Regions from separate parts of the Geothermobacter hydrogeniphilus genome, predicted to be linked through region 2. Evidence: riboswitches for the same ligand, from Rfam matches in the RefSeq annotation. Region 2 holds a riboswitch; the other holds the start of a gene.

Region 1 (9,054 bases), on a different contig from region 2:
AGTTCCCATGAATTTTTTACAGGGAAATGTTACCGCCATCCCTGTTCCAGGAGATGAGAAGTTCACGGGTGGCCGGTTCCGGTTCCTTCGCCGCGAGAATGGCGCGAATGCAGGCGAACCCGGCGGCGGCGCAGTTTCTGACCGCGGCCAGGTTGTTCCGGTCGATGCCGCCGAGGGCGTAGACCGGCAGCCGGCCGGCGTGGCAGGCTTCGGCCAGGGCGGCGAGTCCGACCGGGGTGCCGTAGGGGAGTTTCGAGGGCGTGGCGAAAACCGGGCCGAAGGTGACGAAATCGGCCCCCGCGGCTTCGGCGGCGTGAAGTTCAGCGAGGCTGTGGGTGGAGACGCCGATCAGCCGCTCGGCACCGAGCAGGTCGCGGGCGACGGCGACCGGCAGTGAGTGCCCGCCGAGGTGGACGCCGTCAGCCTCGCAGGCCAGGGCGACATCAACGCGATCGTTGATCAGCAGACGGGCCTGATAGTCGGCGGTGAGCCGCCGTAGCTTTTCCGCCAGCGGCAGCAGTTGCGCCGCCGGCAGATCCTTTTCGCGCAACTGGACGAGTCGCGCCCCGCCGTCAAGGGCTTCGGCGACGGAGTGCAGCAGGTTGCCGTCGGCGACCGCCCGGCGGTCAGTGATCAGGTAGAGGGGCGGGGGCTCCATCGTCTGCTCAGTGGTTTGCGGCGTGCGCGTCGGGCCGCAGGAAGAGGCCGTCCCAGTCTTTCCAGACCGGGTCATAACCCTTCTCCCTGAGCATCGCCGCGAACTCGGCCGGAGTCCGTTCGTCGTCGATGGCGAATTGTTCGGTTGCCCGCTCTGCGCCGCTGTAGCCGCCGGGTGCGGTACAGCTGCCGGCGCTCATCTGGGTGATGCCGAGCGGCAGCAGGTGGTCGCGAAGTTCGGCGCTTTCCCGGGTCGAGAGGATCAGACCGGCATCGTTCAGCAGCAGGCGCATGGCGCAGATGAGTTGCACGAAGTGGCGGTCGGAGACCGTCACCGGCGGCTGGAAACCGCCGTCGGCCGGACGCATGCGCGGGAAGGACACCGACAACTGGCTGCGCCAGAAGTGGCGGGCCAGGTAGCGGCCGTGCAGACCGGTGAAGAAGGCTTCGCTGCGGAACGGTCCGAGGCCGAGCAGGGCGCCGATGCCGATCCGCCGCAGGCCGGCGGCGCCGCCCCGTTCCGGTGTGGCCAGGCGCCAGGCGTAATCCCGCTTTCTGCCGAACGGATGCAGCTGCTCGTAGAGTTCGGGGTTGTAGGTCTCCTGGTAGACAGTCAGGGTGTCGACGCCGGCGGCGACCAGGCGCGCGTACTCATCTTTCTCCATCGGGAAGACTTCGATGCCGATCGATGAAAAGAGCGGACGGACGCGTTCCACCGCCGCCACCAGGTAGTCGACCCCGGCGACCTTCGGCGCCTCACCGGTGAGCAGCAGCACGTGGCGGAATCCCTGTTTCGCCAGCACCCGGGCGTCGGCCTCGATTTCGTCCGCGTTCAGGGTGCGGCGCGGCAGCTTGTTGCCTGCGGAAAAGCCGCAGTAACGGCAGCCGTTGTGACATTCGTTGGACAGGTAGAGCGGCGCGTAGAGCAGGATGGTGTTGCCGAACCGGCGCCGGGTGATGCGGTGGGCTTTCTGCGCCAGCGGTTCCAGGTAATCTTCCGCGGCTTCCGAGAGCAGCGCCATGAAATCGGTCTCGCTCAGATGTTCGGCTGCCAGGGCGCGTTCGACGTCGGCGGCGGTCATGGCGGCGATCGCCTCCTCGACCCGTGCCGGGGTGTATTGCTGGATAATGTTGAGAAAACTCATATATGTTCCTTGCGGTCCATCCCGGTAGTTCGTGTCCCAGCTCGTGCGTGTTCAAACCGCCGAGAACATCATGGACATTGAACCGTCGTTTTCGGGGGGTGGAATTCTTGGCGCTCTTGGCGTCCTGGCGGCGGTATGGCTTATCAGTTTCCGTTCCGCAGAAATCCGGTCAACGGGCTGCTCGCTTCGGCCTGGACACGTTCCTCGCCAAGCCCGGCGAGGTAGCCCCCGCGGCCGGCTTCGACGGCCTTTTTGAACGCCGCTCCCATGGCGCCGGGGTCACGGGCGACCGCCAGGGCGGTATTCACCAGCACCGCGTCGGCGCCCAGTTCCATCGCCTCGGCGGCGTGACTCGGGGCGCCGAGCCCGGCATCGACCACCACCGGGACGATCGCCTGCTCGATGATGATGCGGATCTGGTCGCGGGTGCGGACCCCCTTGTTGGTGCCGATCGGCGCGCCGAGCGGCATCACCGTGGCGGTGCCGGCTTCCTGCAGATGCTTGGCCAGCACCGGGTCGGCGTTGATGTAGGGCAGAACCGTGAAGCCGTCCCTGACCAGGATCTCCGCCGCCTTGAGGGTTTCAATCGGATCGGGCAGCAGGTAGTAGGGGTCGGGGGTGACTTCCAGCTTGACCCAGGGGTCGCAGCCGGCGGCGCGGGCGAGGCGGGCGAGGCGGACCGCCTCCTCGGCGTCGCGGGCGCCGCTGGTGTTCGGCAGCAGCAGGTAGCGCTGCCGGTCGATATGGCTGAGCATGTCATCCTGGGGGTTCTCGACATCAACCCGGCGCAGGGCGACAGTGACGATCTCGGCGCCGGCACCCTCCATGGCGGCGACCATCGCCTGGTTGGAACTGAATTTTCCGGTGCCGACCAGCAGTCGGGAGTTGAAAGAGCGATCGGCGATGGTGAATTGATCGGACATGGGTGATTCCTTGTCAAATGAAAGGCAAGTGGTTCGGGACGCTGTCGGACAATCAAGGTCCAAAGGGCGAGTTTGCGAAGAGCATGGTCTTGTCCGTCAGCCGCCGCCGACGAACTGGACGATCTCCAGGCAGTCCTCTTCCAGCAGTTCGATGCTGCTGAACTGCTCGCGCGGGACCACGTCGCGGTTGCGTTCGACGGCAACGCGGGCGGTGTCGAGCTGCATCAGGCCCAGCAGCCCGGCGATGGTCAGTCCTTCATCGACCTGCCGTGGTTCTCCGTTGATGATCAATTGCATGACGTCACTCCTGTAGGGTCTTCTCCGAGCAGCAGTCGCAGTACGGCGTTGGCCTGGTGATGGGCGGCGACCCCGACCCTCGGTGCCATCAGCCCTTCGCCGGGGCCAGCGGCGCTGTCGCCGTCGCCGACCAGGTAGAAGTCGCGACCGGCGCGGCGGGTCAGGACCGTGTTGGCCGGTCCGAAGCCGGCCAGCCCGGAGGCGGCGACCACCGGTCTCCCGGGACAATGCAGCCGGAAACTTTCCAGCAGCATCGCCTTCTGGTCGGGCCGGTCGAAGGCTTCGACCAGCACCTGGACATCCGCGAAGATCGTCGCGGTGTTGTCGGCGGTCAGGCGGATATGGCGAGCTTCGATTTCGACATAGGGGTTGATGCGGCGCAGGTTTTCCGCCAGGGCCGTGACCTTGGGAAAGCCGAGCTGATCGACGAAATACTGTTGCCGGTTGAGATTGCTCGGCTCGACGATATCAAAATCGGCCAGGATCAGGCGGCCGACACCGACCCGCGCCAGGGCGATGGCAACGGCTGAGCCGAGCCCGCCGACACCGGCGATGCCGACGCAGGACTGCTTGATGCGGGCATGCACGCCGGGGGTGTGGCGGGCCATCAGCAGGGCTTCAAGTTCATCGGCCGAGGGAGTTTCTCCGCGGCGGATCAGCACCACCCGGTCGTCCGGCTGCAGCGGCTCGTCCCGGTCGCAGGGGAAACCGTTGCGGATCAGGATGTCGGCGTCCGGCTTGCTGCGGTCGCGCAGGGAGAAAAGGGTTTCTCCGTCCTTGATGTCGAGTGCCTGTTCGTTGAGATAGATACGCATAAAAGAAAACAGCCGCCTTGAAAAGAAGCGGCCGCAAACAGGTGGGACTGTTGTCGGTTGCCGCTTCCCTCCGCCGGCATCATCCGGATCAGGTTCAAAGGGTCATCCCGCCGTGGCGGAACTCTCAGTCGGTGACTCCCCTAGGGCATTGAACCGTCAAAGTAACAAGCGGTGGCCGATGCCGTCAACTCTTTTCCCCTCTTTTCCCCTTGCCCGCAGGGGATCTTTTGCTTACCATTGAGCCCTTTTCAAGTGACCCCATCCCGGAGTTTGACCATGAGTATTTCCACCCGTTATCGTGACCTGGCGGCCGAGGCCGCAGACCTGAATGCCCGGCTGAAGCAGGAGGCCGCCGAGGAGGGGGATCGCTGTGTCCGCCAGCTCGCCAAGGCGGTTGCCGCGCTGGAAGAGTTGCGTGAAGGGGTCGGTGAGATTCCCCAGATGCGTCTTGAACGTGAATTGACGCCGGTGCTGCTGCGGGCCCACAATGATATCGACCGGGCCCGCCTGTGGCTGGAAGAGGAGGATCGCGGCGACTGGTCGGCAAGGCTCTGGGGGTTGCAGCAGACGATCTATCGCCTGCTCAACGATCTTTAGCTGCGAGGGCGGCGGAGACGCACGCATCTGCTGCGTTGCTCGCGCCTTCAGTCGCTGCGACGTAGCCAGAGGCTACGCCTCACTCCCTCAGTTGCGAGGCGCCTTGCAGCTGCACGAATCTCGACCACCTTCAACGGTAGTGTGAGGGCGGCGGATACGCACGCATCTGCTGCGTTGCTCCCGCGCTTCGTCATTCCGACGTAGCTGCCGCTACGCCTCATGTTGCGAGGGCGGCCGATACGCACCCGCCTGCGGCGTTGCACTCAGCCTTCAATCCTCGACGTAGCTTCCGCTACGCCTGCGGTTTCAGACTTCGCGCGCCTTGCATGCAGGCACGTTTCGACCACCTTGAAGCAGTGGTGTTGAAGAGAAACGGCTATGAAATTGTGTCTGTTGGTTTAAATGCTTCCTCTGTGTAGCCCGTTTGTCTTCCTCCCTGCGTAGACCGCTTCACGCACCACCACTGCCGGGCGGTGCTACGCGAGCGCTGCGGGTTCCGTTGTCAGCATGGTTGCAAGGGGCAGTGTCCATGCCCGCCGCAGGCGATGGCCCTTTTCTGCTTCCTCTTTTGGGCCAGCAAAAGAGGAAGGCGGCGAGCGGGGCCGCGACCCCGCGGTTTTTCTGCGAGGGCGGCCGATAAGCATCCGCCTGCTGCGTTATGCTCACTCTTCGCTCCTGATGTAGCTGCCGCTACACCTCACTCCTTCAGTTGCGAGACGCCTAGCATCTACGCACGTCTCCACCGCCTCGAAGCGTCGGTGCTGGCTTTTTTGCGATCTTGCCGTTCCCCTCCCCCGTGGAAGCCACTGAACGGAGGGGACGGCCGGCGGAAACAGAGCCATGAATGTCTGAGGCGTAGCCGAGTTTTCATGGCTCCCGCCGGGCGGCTCCGGAGTGAAGGAACCCGCAGGGTGGCTTCGTCGGATGCCCTTCTTTTGCTTACTTTTCTTGGGCAAGCAAGAAAAGTAAGGCGCTGGCGGGCGCCCCCGCCTTTACTGCGAGGGTGGTGGGGGGACGGCGGATACGCACGCATCTGCGGCGTTGCTCACCGCCTTCAACGGTGGTGGGTCGGTCGATACGCACGCACCTGCGGCGTTGTCCGCGTGCATCAAGTGGTTGTGTGTGGCGCTTCAGATGATATGTGACGGGGCGGCTGCGGGGCGGTAATGGTAGCCGTTGTCATCCGGGGCCGTCAGCAGGTGGCAGCTGAGATAATGTTCCAGGTCCCGGACAAGCTCGTCGTCGTGGGTGAGGAACTGGATGCCCGCCTGGTAATGAAAGTTGTTTTCCGCGACGGGTTCTTGGGCGTAGACCACCTGGCAGGGGATTTCCAGCTCCTTCTTCTGTCCCAGCAGCGGGATCACGACCTCGAGGTTCTGTCCCGTGCGCAGCGGCCTGGTCGATGATTGCAGTTGCGCGCCTCCCGTTCCCAGAACATTGACCTCGCCGAGAAGATGTTCTCCCCGGTCGCAGACCAGGGCCGGAAGCCGGATCGACGCGCGCAGCTTCTTGCGGTCATACTGCGTCATGTGCTGTTGCAGGGCCCGATGCAGGGCGGGAATGTCCAGGGGATCGACCAGCTGGCTGCAGCCCGGCGGTGTCCGGGGGGATTGGCCTTCTCCGCAGCAGAGGATCGTGGCGGCGTTTTTCGTCTCTCGACTTCGGTATTTTTTGATCAGCGAGATTTCTTTTTCGCCCAGTGGCCGGTCAATCAGGGCCAGGTTCGCACCGTGGCCGGCCAGGGATGAAAACATCAGGTGACAGCGGGTGTAGGCGAAGACCCGGTAACCGAGTCGGCGCAGGATCCGTTCCAGTTGATGGTCTTCGTCGTTTTTTTTGAGTAGTCCGATAGCAGGCTGCGGCATGGGCATATCTCCCCCCTCCCGAGAGATCGGCGTGCTCAAGGCGGTCGACACAGATCTTCGCCGCCCCGCCTGACCTGCTGGTGCAAATCATTTTCCAATTCTGACCGAGACGGTGGCGTCAGGTTGATCCGTTGGGCATGATGGCGCTAACTGTCCTATAAGACATGGTTAATCTTTTTGTCGGAGTGGGTGGCGTGAGCTGTCGCGGGCCGCAGCCGGCAGACGGAATGCCCGCCGCGGCGTGAAAGGACGCACCCCGGTTCCGTCTTTTCGCCCGCCGGTATTCGGTCCGTCGCGCTTTTTTTGTGGCATGGTTGTTGCTGATTCAAAGGGCTTTTCAGATAGCTCCGGACATTCCCGTTTAAGAGGACGACTCTTCCATGCACCGCAAACTGCAGAATATTTTTTACGAGACCCGTGATCCCGAACTCTGCTGGGACGATATCGGTGGTTATGATGACGTCAAGCAGACCCTGCGTGAAATGGTCTGCCTGCCGATCCAGAAACCGGAGCTGATCGTCCGGCACAATCTCGGTCTGCCGGCCGGGGTGATGATGTGGGGACCGCTGGGCACCGGTATCACCATGCTCGCCGAAGCCTGCGCGAAAGAGGCGGGGGTCTCCTTTGTCTATATCTCCGGCCAGGAGATGCTCGGCAAGCATCAGGAGATGGTCGAGGCCTTCGATACCGCGATTCACGAGGCTCCCTGTATTCTCTTCATCTCCGATTGTGAATGGCTGGCGCCGCGGGCCGGCTGCGACTACGACTGGAGCCCGGGCAATCGTCGGGCGATCCCGCCGACCTTCGCCGACAAGGATCTGACCCGGCTGTTCATCGAGCAGGTCGACCGTATCAACGGCGTTTCCGGGGTGACCCTGCTCGGTTCCTGTTATCGTATCGACACCGTCGACCAGGCGCTGATCAAGGAGAAGAAGCGTTTCAACCGCAAGGTCTTCGTTCATCCGCCCACCGCCGGCGACCGGCGGGGCATGCTCGATATCTACATGGATAAAATGCCCAACCTCGCGCCGGGGATCGATCGGGACGCCCTGGCGGCCGCCGCCGAAGGTTATGTCGGTTGGGATATCGAAAGTCTCTGCAAGCGGGCCACGGTCAATGCCATCAAGGAGGACGCGACGGTGGTGACCGCGGCACACTTCGAGAAGGCGCTCAAGGAGGTGCGGCAGTTTCTGACTCCGGATATGGTGGAGAAGTATTGGGAGATACGGAACACAGACTGCCCCCACCACTATGAGTTCTAGGGGCGGTTCTTTTCCGCCAGCTCGGCGTTGGAGCGGCAACCCCCTTGTGCGACGTAGCTGCCGCTACGCCTCCGCGGGAATCGTCAGCCCGCCTTGATCTGACGAAAAATCCCTCGCCCTTCAGTGGTGCGGCAAGATGGACTCGCGCTTCGTTGACAGGTGCGAGGGGCGGGGTGTGAGGGCGGTCCTTGGCGCCATGCGTTCAAAAGCTCTCAACGCAGAGACGGAGAGGGGCAGAGGTGGGGAGACCCACAAGCCATTCTGGCTTGTGGGTTTAAACCCAGGCCGGATTTGATTCTCTTTGCGTCTCTCCCTCTCTGCACCTCTCCGTTAAAAAGGTTTTCCTGGTATGTTTTGGCGGCCAACGCTTTTTATCGCATGGTGAATCGACAGCACATGACCACACCGGCTCCCGACATCTTCGCCCGCATCTATGCCCGTCACGGCCATCGCTGCACCATGAGCACCCTCGGCGGGCGGATCGGTCTGGCGGTACTCCGCCTGCGAAGGGCGGAGTGGGAAGACGTGCGGGGCTGCTACCTGACACGAACCTGCGCGGTGGACGGTATCGTCGAGGTGACCGGTCTCAGCGAGGACGACGGCCGTCTGCAGGTGATACCCGAAGGTCGCCATCTGCTGCGCCTGGAACATGCCGCGGGGAGGCTTGAAATCGAACTTGCCCCGACGGCCCTCGAACTGGCCGGCAACTATCGTCGCCTCGGCTACCAGCTGGAGGCGGGGTGGGATGATCTTGATTTCGCCGAGCGTGAGCGTCGCGAAGGGCTGCGGGAAGAAGCTCTGGATGCGTTGCTGGTCAAGTTGTGGGAGATGGGCGATGACGAGCTGTTGCTGATCCGGGAAGAAAACCATGGCTGATCCCTGGTGGCAGCAATATCTCGGCGTGGTCTGGATGGAGATCGGCCGCATGTGGTGGATCTTCATCCTCTCGGCGCTGCTGGTCGGCCTGATCAAGGGTTACAAGCTCGATCTGCAGATCCGCGACGCCGTCAAGCGCAGCGGGCCGTTCGGTATCCTGGTCGCTATCGGCGTCGGCATGGTTTCTCCGCTCTGTGCCTGTGGTATTCTGCCGGTGGTGATTTCACTGGCGATGATCGGTACCCCGCTGGCGCCGCTGCTGGCGATCCTGGCAACCTCGCCGACCATGGGGCCGGATGCGTTGCTGCTCACCTGGCGCGGTCTGGGTATGGATTGGGCGATGTTGAAACTGGTCGGCTCCGGGGCTCTCGGGCTGGCGGTCGGCATGGCCACCCTCTGGGCACAGAAGCGCGGCTGGCTGGGGGCGGATGAGCTGCTGCTCAAGCCGGTTCTGCGTGAAGACGGGACCCTGGCTCCGGCGAAGGAGATCGGCGCCGCGGCCGGCATCGAGGTGCGTTCGATGCAGATTGTGCCCCGGTCCAGCAAGCTGCGTTTCATCTGGGACCGCAGTTGGGACGCGGCGCTTTTTACCGGCAAGTTCCTGTTGCTGGCGATCC
Region 2 (9,054 bases):
ACCATGTCGATCGGCTCGATGCCATGCTCAGCCATGGTCGCGACATGCTCTTCATTGTCGCGCAACCCGAGCAGACCACCGTGAATCTTGGGGTGCAGGGTCTTGACCCGGCCGTCAAGCATCTCCGGAAATCCGGTGAATTCGGATACATCCTTGACCGCCAGACCGGAGTCCCGCAGCAGTCTGGCAGTGCCTCCGGTAGAGAGAATTTCGACCCCGTAGCCCGCCAGCTCGGTGGCGAATTCGACGATGCCGGTCTTGTCGGAAAGACTGATGAGAGCGCGTTTAATGGTAGCCATTTTTCAACCTCGGGAAAGCTGTAGGTGCAAAAAACAGAAAAAACCGTCAACTCCTGGCGGTTTTCGGTGTGATCGGATGCAGCGGTCTTCAGGCGCGGCCTGAACAGGGCTTTCTACCACGGACGCGACCGCCCTGGCAACCGTTTTCAACCTTCGTAGACCCGCTCGTTATGCGAACCCAGGGAGCAGTAGAGTTCATAGTCGATGGTGCCGATCTTCGCCGCCAGATCACTGCCGCGCAACAGGGCGTCGCCGTCCCGGCCGAGAAATGTCACCCGGTCGCCGACGGCGACCTCGGGCAGGTCGGTTACGTCGACCAGGGTCCAGTTCATGCACACGGTTCCGACCACCGGCATCCGGCAGCCCCGAATCAGGACCTCTCCGCAATTGCTGAAGCGACGCGAATAGCCGTCGGCATAACCGACCGGAACCGCCGCCAGCCGGGTCGGGCGCCCGGTCGTGAAACGATGGCCATAGGAGACCCCGGTCCCGGCGGGAACCTGTTTGAGCTGGGCGATGGAACTGCGGACATGCATCACCGGGCGCAGGTCAAGATCAGCGAAACCGGGTCCTGGCAATCCGCCGTAGAGGCTGATCCCGGGGCGCGACAGGTTGCATTCGGGGAAATCACGACTGTAGAGCGCCGCGCTGTTGCTGAGATGAACCCACCGGGGAGAAAATCCCGCCTCCCGCACCTGCCGCAGGCAGGCACGGAAACAGGCATACTGTTCCTCACTGAAGGGGTTGTCCCGTTCGTCGGCCAGGGCCAGGTGGGATACCACGCCTTCCAGTTCAAGGTGAGACAACTGCCGCAGGCGTTCCAGCACCTCCGGCAGTTCCTCCGGGCGAAAGCCGACCCGTCCCATGCCGGTATCGATCTTCAGGTGAACCGGCTGTCGGATCCCGGCATTGGCCGCCAGTCCGTCAAGACGTTCCGCCAACCCGAGGTCGAACAACATCGGCGTCAATCGCAACTTCAGAACCTGGTCTTCCTCTCCCGGACGCACGCCGCAGAAGAGCAGGATCGGCCGGTCGATACCGGCCTGACGCAACGGAGCCGCTTCCCCAAGGTGGGCGACGCCGAAAAGCTCGGCCCCTTCCCCGGCCAGGGTTTGCGCGGCCCGCACTGCTCCATGTCCATAGGCATCCGCCTTGACCACGGCAAGCAGGTCGCGACCGGCAGCATACTCACCTGCCAGACGAAAATTATGCCGCAGGGCGTCAAGGTCAATTTCGATACGGGTCGCGGGCAGAGAATCCATGGCAGTACTCCATCAGGGGGCAGAACCTGAAGCAGCGAACTCAACACTGATGCTTTCGCAAAAAAGCATCAGTGTTGGCTAAGCAAAAAGCGCCAGCAGCAAGGCGCGCGATTGTCAAGCAATGAGGCGTACTTACGTACGTTGAAACAGCGAGACAAACGCAGCAACGCAGCTGCTAGTGAGTTTTTGCGACGCCATCAACACTGATTCGGGAAACAGACAAAAGAAATTTTGTAGCATGCCGGCCGAGGCGTGTAAAGCTCGGCCGGTGAATGTTTCCCGCCCGAGTCAACAATTGATGATTGACAGCGGGGGAAGGCATTCGCTAGTCTGCAGGCTTGAAACTAGGACCTGAATCCGTGAGCTTGTCACCGGCGAATAGCGCAAGCCATTGACCTGGATGCGCTTCCCAAAAATCACCGGCGAACCTGTGGGTGCGCCTTAGATTTTTGAAAATCGCATCCAGGCCAAGCACTTACACTCTTCATCCGGCACAAACCCACGGATCCAGGTAGGAGGTATCTCATCATGTGTCTCGACAACGGTCCGCTCCTGCTGGTGCAGGGCGACAAGGAACGCACCCTGGACAACGTGGCATCGCTGCTCCCTCTTGACGGCAAAGTGAAACTGGTCGACGTTTTCGGCAAGATCGAGGAGATCGCCGGCAGAATTGAAGAGATTGACCTGCTCAACAACCGCATCGTCCTGGCCTGACCAACAGGAACAATTCGAATAGACACCGCTAGGGGAGTAGTCACTGAGAGTCCGCAAGGACGACCCTTTGAACCTGATCCGGGTTATACCGGCGTAGGGAAGCGGCCGTAACCACTCGATCCAGCACCGCGGCCGAATCTGCCCGCGGTGCTGTTTTTTTATGGACTGACATAAATGATCAACGGTCTCTACTACATCACCGACGCCGACCCCGAAGGCCGCTACCTGGAAACCACCCGCGCCGTGCTGCAGGGAGGCGCCCGTGTCATCCAGTACCGCAGCAAAACCCGCTCCACAGGCGACCAGCGTGAAGATGCCCGCGGGCTGCTCGAACTCTGTCGCGAATTCGGGGCGAAACTGCTGATCAACGACAATCCGGAACTGGCGGCAGACGTCGAAGCCGACGGCGTCCATCTCGGCCAGAATGATACCCCGGTTTCCACCGCGCGGCAGTTGCTCGGACCGGAACGGCTGATCGGGGTGTCGACCCGCACCGTGGAGCAGGCCCTGCAGGCCGAAACGGATGGCGCCGACTACATCGCGGTCGGCAGCATTTACCCGACCACCACCAAGCAGGACGCGGTCCAGGTCGGGCTGAGGACGCTGGAGAAAGTGCGGCGAGCGGTCAAGCTGCCGCTGGTCGCCATCGGCGGCATCCGCCGCGATCTGGCGCCGGCGGTCCTGGAGGCCGGCGCCGACGCCCTGGCGGTGATCTCGGCACTCCGCGAAGACAGTGATCCACGCATCGCGGCACGCGAATTCTCACTGCTCTTCAACCGTGGTCTGCAACCTCCCCGCGGACGGGTGCTAACTGTGGCCGGGTCCGATTCCGGCGGCGGCGCCGGTATTCAGGCGGACCTCAAGACCATCACCCTGCTCGGTGGCTACGGCATGAGTGCCGTCACCGCGCTGACCGCCCAGAACACGCTCGGCGTAACCGGCATCCATCCCTGCCCGGCCGATTTCGTCGCCGAACAACTGGAAACAGTCCTCAGTGACCTCGGCTGCGACATCCTCAAGACCGGGATGCTCTTCTCCGCCGATATCGTCAGCGCGGTCGCATCTGCCATCGATCGTCACGGACTGCCGGCGGTCGTTGATCCGGTGATGATTGCCAAGGGGGGCGCGCCGCTGCTGCAGCAGCAGGCGGTCGAAGTCCTGATCACCGAACTGCTTCCATTCACCTACCTGCTCACCCCGAACCTGCCGGAAGCCGAGGCGCTGTCGGGAATCGCCATCGAAACCGAGTCGGAGATGGAACGTGCCGCCCGCAAGCTGCAGGCAATGGGCGCCCGCAACGTGCTGCTCAAGGGGGGGCACCTCAAGGGCGCGGCGGTCGACCTGTTGCTGGCCGGCGACAAACTGCACCGTTTTGCCTCCGAACGCATCGCCACCACCAATACCCACGGCACCGGCTGCAGCTATTCGTCGGCCATCGCCACGCTGCTCGCCCAGGGGCAACCACTGCCGGTCGCGGTCAAGACCGCCAAACGGTTCATCAACGCCGCCATCGCCGCCGCTCCCGACCTCGGCCACGGCCACGGCCCGGTCAATCACTGGCAGGGGGCGCGGGCGATCAGTGAACAGGCAGGAAGCGAAACACATTGATCCGGCCCGAAAATCTTTTTTAACGCAGAGACGGAGAGGTGCAGAGACAGAGAGAAAGCATTTTGTTTTTTAAACCTGAACGAATTCCTGGCTCAGCGTCTCTCCCCCTCTGCGTCTCCTGTTACAACGGTTTGCCTGGCGTCTTGGCATCATAAAGATTCCTCGACCCGGCAGGACAAAAAAGGAACCCGCTCATGACTCAGCTCGAAGCCGCCCGCCAGGGCCTGATTACAGAAGAGATGAAGGCCGCCGCGGCCGCCGAACAGATTGACGCCGAACTGCTGCGCGAACGGATCGCCGCCGGCACGGCGATCATCTGCCACAACGTCAAACACTCCAACGCGCCGCCGCTGGCGGTCGGCCTCGGCCTGAAGACCAAGGTCAACGCCAACATCGGCACCAGCAAAGACGACGTCTCCATCGACAAGGAGCTGGAGAAGGCCAAGGTGGCGGTGGCCGCCGGCGCCGACGCCATCATGGACCTCTCCACCGGCGGGCCGATCGACGAGATCCGCGCCGCCATCATCAGCCAGACCGACGCCTGCATCGGCTCGGTGCCGCTCTACCAGGCGGCAGTCGACACCGTGACCCGCAAGAACAAGGCGATGGTCGAGATGACCGCCGACGAGATCTTCGACGGCATCGTCAAACACCTTGACGACGGCGTCGACTTCATCACCGTCCACTGCGGCGTCACCCGCGGCACCGTCGAGCGGATGCGCAACGAAGGACGGATCATGGACGTGGTCTCCCGCGGCGGCTCCTTCACCGTCGAGTGGATGGCGCACAACGACGCCGAGAACCCGCTGTTCGAGCAGTTTGACCGACTGCTGGAGATCGTCCGCCCCTACGACGCCACCCTTTCTCTCGGTGACGGCTTCCGTCCCGGCTGTGTCGCCGACGCCACCGACCGGGCGCAGATCCACGAGTTGATCCTGCTCGGCGAGCTGACCCAGCGCGCCTGGGACGCCGGCGTGCAGGTGATGATCGAGGGCCCGGGGCATGTGCCACTGAACCAGATCGAGGCCAACATCCAGCTGCAGAAACGCCTCTGCCACGGCGCCCCCTTCTACGTACTCGGCCCGCTGGTGACCGACATCGCCCCTGGCTACGACCACATCACCTGCGCCATCGGCGGTACCGTCGCCGCCGCCGCCGGGGCCGACTTCCTCTGCTACGTCACCCCCAGCGAGCACCTGCGCCTGCCGACGGTCGAGGATGTCCACGAGGGGGTCATGGCGACCCGCATCGCCGCCCACGCCGCCGACCTGGTGAAAAAGATCCCCGGCGCCTGGGAGCAGGACCTGGCGATGGCGAAATGCCGCAAGCAGCTCGACTGGGAAGGCCAGTTCAAGCTTGCCCTCGATCCGGACAAGGCCCGCCGCCTGCGCGCCGAATCGGGCGTCGACGAGGAGCATGGCGCCTGCACCATGTGCGGTGAATTCTGCGCGTATAAGGTCATGAACGAACGAACCGAAAAAGACGCGGCGCAACTCGGCTGATGCCCCCCCCATCTGCGTCGTCGCCCACAGCCCGCGTCACTACGGAGTAGCTCCGCTACACCTCGCTCCTTGGGCCGCGGGCGCCTGGCATCTGGAGGTTTTTGATCAGCCTCGAAAGAGGCTTCCGGTAAATGAGAAGCCCCCGGAATCTGGATTCCGGGGGCTTCTTCTTTTCTTCGTGTCTTCGCGGTTGCCTTCCGGCATCCGGAGTTATTTCTTGCCGTGGTGCATCGGCTTGCTCTTCTCGAAGGTTACCCACACCTCCAGCTGCCTGCCGTCCCGTTCGATCAGCAGGGTCTTCTCGTCTCCGGGCTTGAGCTGGTTGATCACGTAGACCAGGTCGAAGCTCTCTTTAACCTGCTGATCGCCGATCTTCAGAATCACGTCTCCCTGCCTGATTCCGGCCCGCTCGGCGTTGGATTCGGGTGCCACACCACCGACGGTCACCCTGCCGTCATCCTCGCCGAGCATGACGCCGAGCTTGACCTTGCCGGCATCGTTGATTTCGTACCTGGTGTAGACCAGATAGTCATAGGGCGGCATCGGAAAGGCCGGAATATTGACATTCATCAGCCGGTCCTGACGCTCCTTGGGAATGACGATTTCCTTCGAGCCGACCAAGGCGTAGGAGGTCGGCAGCCGTCGAAAAACCCGGCGCGGGATGCCGAAACCGTTGCGGACGTGATTGCCGCCGGCGATCACCAGCATGTGCAGCTGCTCGTTCCCGGGCTGCTGCAGGTAGGCGGCGACATTCTGCGCCATGGTTTCATCCCACAGGGTCTGCACCCGACGGAAGCCGTCGAGCATGGCATGACCGGCGCTGTGACCACCGTAGATCGCCTCGACCAGCTCGTTCTGGTAGGGGTCCTCAAGGTCCATCTCGGGAACCTGGCAACGCTGCTCGGGGGTGAGATCGTCGAGCCCCTTGCGACCGACCGCCCGCACCAGATCCTTCTCGGCATTCAACCCGCGGATCGGAATCCCGCGCTCGCGGGCCAGTTGCAGCAGATCGCGGTAGAGACCGAAATCCATCCGCCAGGTGCCGTACCAGTTCGACTGCTTGAGAAATTCTTTTTCCGTCAACTCGCCGGCGACCCAGGCGTCCAGCACCTGCTGCTGGGCGGGAGTGAACATCTCCATGCCGAGAGCGACCTGTCCCGGCCAGCGATCGGCCATGGCCTGCAGCACGTCCCGTTCGAGCCGGTGGGAAGCCGGGTTGTCGTGGGTTTCCCCGACATAGACGATTCGGGCATCGGCAACAGCTGAAAGCATCGCTTCGCGACTGACATAGAGGCCTGTCGGAAAGTGCAGGACGTCACCGACCTGTGGCGCCCGGGGGGGCGGATAAGGCATTTCAGGATTTGCTTTGTTGTTCATGGCGACCCCTGAACAACCGCAGAGAAAGGCAGGAAACAACAACCAGAGGATGCGGAGGCGAAATGACATCGGTTGACTCCTGTCAGCAAAGCCACGCCGAAAAGCATGGACTCAGAAAATATGTTTCGAATAGAAAATTTCGGTCATCTCCTGCTCAAGAATAGCACGGATTTTCTGTTGTTCCCCGTCACTGAAATCGGCCGAACTGAGGGCAAAAAGATAATTATCGAGCTTGAAATCCTTGAGCAGCATCTTGGTATGAAACAGGTTCTCCTGGTAGATGTTGATATCGACACAGTGGTAGCGATGCAGGATGCGCCGCTTGATGTACTGCTGGATCGAATGAATCTTGTGGTCGATGAAGTGCTTCTTGCCCTTGATGTCGCGGGTGAAGCCGCGAACCCGGTAGTCCATCAGCACGATATCCGATTCGAAGGAATCGATCAGGTGATTGAGGGCCTTCAAGGGGCTGATCCGGCCGCAGGTGGAGACATCGACATCGACCCGAAAGGTCGACACTCCGCTGCGCGAATCGGTTTCCGGATAGGTATGAATGCAGAGATGGCTCTTGTCGAGATGGGCCAGCACCTGATCGCTCTTCGGTTCAACCGGTTCCTCGGCGATCAGCACCGTGACACTGGCCCCCATCGGGTCATAATCCTGGCTGGAGATATTGAGGACATTGGCGCCGATGATCTCGGTCACCTCGGTCAGGATCCGCACCAGCCGATCCGAGTTGTACTCCTCGTCGATATACTGCAGATATTCCTTGCGCGCCTGCGGCCGCTTGGCATAGCAGACATCATAGATATTGAAGGAGAGGGTTTTGGTCAGGTTGTTGAACCCGCGCAGCTTCAGCTTGGGACGGGGCCGACGATTGCGCCCGTTACGGACAATACGTTTAGCGACCATGGCAGGGGTCTCACTTTGCCGATGATGATGGTGCGAAAGACGGGCAATTAAAGCACAGAATGGGAAGGGCTACCAAACGAAAAAAAGTGATGCCCGGCGAAGCGAAAAACCTGCCGCCAAGACGCCAGGAGCGCCAAAAAAATCTTTTTTAACGGAGAGGCGCAGAGCCGTAGAGAATGCAGAGTAAAACTTTTTCTAGGGTTTAAAATCCAAAAAGCTTTTCTCTCTGTCTCTGCCCCTCTCCACCTCTGCGTTAAATCAGGTTTTGACCTTCTTGGCGTCCTTGGCGTCCTGGCGGCAGCATTGGATCATAGAGGGTTACACCGGAGATCCTACTCTCCCACCCCCTTGGCGACCTGCCCGGTCAAATGTTGCCGAACGCCGACCATCAGACTGAACAGGGCCGGCACCAGCAACAGGGTGAAAATGGTCGAAACCACCAGGCCGCCGACCACCACGCTGCCCAGCCCCCGGTAGAGTTCACTGCCGGCACCGGGGAAGAGGATCAGCGGCAGCATGCCGAAGACCGAGGTCAGCACCGACATGAAGATCGGCCGGACCCGACTGCGCACCGACTCACTCAGCGCCTGATGGTACTCCAGGCCCTCCTGGCGCATGAAATTGAGCGCCTGGTGAACAATCAGGATGGCATTGTTGACCACCGTGCCGATGAGAATGATAAAACCGAGCATGGTCAGGATATCGAGCGGCTGGTAACCGATGGTCAGATTCACCAGGGTCAGGCCGAGGAAACCGCCGGCCATCGCCAGCGGGACCGAGAACATGATGACGAAGGGATAGAAGAAACTCTCGAACAGCGCCGCCATCAGCAGGTAGGTGATGAGGATGGCGAGAACAAAGTTCCATTTCAGCACGGCGAAGGTCTCATCCAGTTTACGTGCCGTGCCGCTCAGCCTGACCCGCACCTCGGGCGGGATGATGCCCCCCTGGCGGAACGGCTCGATCACCTTGCCGCGAATCCGGTCCATCAGTTCCTTGAGCGTCATCCCCGCCGGAGCGGTCACCTTCAGGGTAATGGTACGCTGGCGTTCACTGTGATTGATCTGCTCGGGACCTGCCATCAACCGGACAGCGGCCACCGATTCGAGCGGCACCCGCTGTCCGCCCGGAGCACGCAGCAGCAACTGACCGATCTCTTCGATACGGTCGGCCTGATCATCCCGGCCGATAACCGTCAGGTCGAGTTCCTCCCCGTCAACATTGACCTTGCTCGCCACGGCACCGTCAAGAAAGGCATCGACAGCAATACCGACATCCCGCGCCGAGAGCCCGAAATCAGCCAGCCGCACCCGGTCGGGAATGACACGGATTTCCGGATTGCCGAGATCGAGGCTCGGAACCGGTCGGATCTGCGCCCCC

What was found. Region 2 has a riboswitch for thiamine pyrophosphate ahead of thiD (bifunctional hydroxymethylpyrimidine kinase/phosphomethylpyrimidine kinase). Riboswitches for the same ligand answer to the same signal wherever they lie in the genome.
Region 1: it holds a riboswitch for thiamine pyrophosphate, as region 2 does, so the genes downstream of both, thiF (sulfur carrier protein ThiS adenylyltransferase ThiF) here and thiD (bifunctional hydroxymethylpyrimidine kinase/phosphomethylpyrimidine kinase) in region 2, are expected to answer to the same signal.

The regions. Positions count from the first base shown of each region.
Region 1 covers NZ_NAAD01000033.1:2,608-11,661, forward strand. The annotation lists gene thiE (thiamine phosphate synthase) at 17-658, opposite strand; gene thiH (2-iminoacetate synthase ThiH) at 666-1,802, opposite strand; gene B5V00_RS15890 (thiazole synthase) at 1,946-2,725, opposite strand; gene thiS (sulfur carrier protein ThiS) at 2,822-3,022, opposite strand; gene thiF (sulfur carrier protein ThiS adenylyltransferase ThiF) at 3,013-3,837, opposite strand; TPP riboswitch at 3,886-3,989, opposite strand; gene B5V00_RS15900 (hypothetical protein) at 4,114-4,434, shown strand; gene B5V00_RS15905 (PilZ domain-containing protein) at 5,565-6,299, opposite strand; gene B5V00_RS15910 (AAA family ATPase) at 6,680-7,561, shown strand; gene B5V00_RS15915 (FmdE family protein) at 7,958-8,437, shown strand; gene B5V00_RS15920 (permease) at 8,430-9,054, shown strand, end outside.
Region 2 covers NZ_NAAD01000003.1:82,189-91,242, reverse strand. The annotation lists gene purH (bifunctional phosphoribosylaminoimidazolecarboxamide formyltransferase/IMP cyclohydrolase) at 1-299, opposite strand, end outside; gene alr (alanine racemase) at 446-1,561, opposite strand; gene B5V00_RS03850 (CooT family nickel-binding protein) at 2,090-2,275, shown strand; TPP riboswitch at 2,296-2,392, shown strand; gene thiD (bifunctional hydroxymethylpyrimidine kinase/phosphomethylpyrimidine kinase) at 2,450-3,883, shown strand; gene thiC (phosphomethylpyrimidine synthase ThiC) at 4,078-5,385, shown strand; gene B5V00_RS03835 (ChaN family lipoprotein) at 5,596-6,831, opposite strand; gene speD (adenosylmethionine decarboxylase) at 6,874-7,674, opposite strand; gene B5V00_RS03825 (efflux RND transporter permease subunit) at 8,007-9,054, opposite strand, start outside.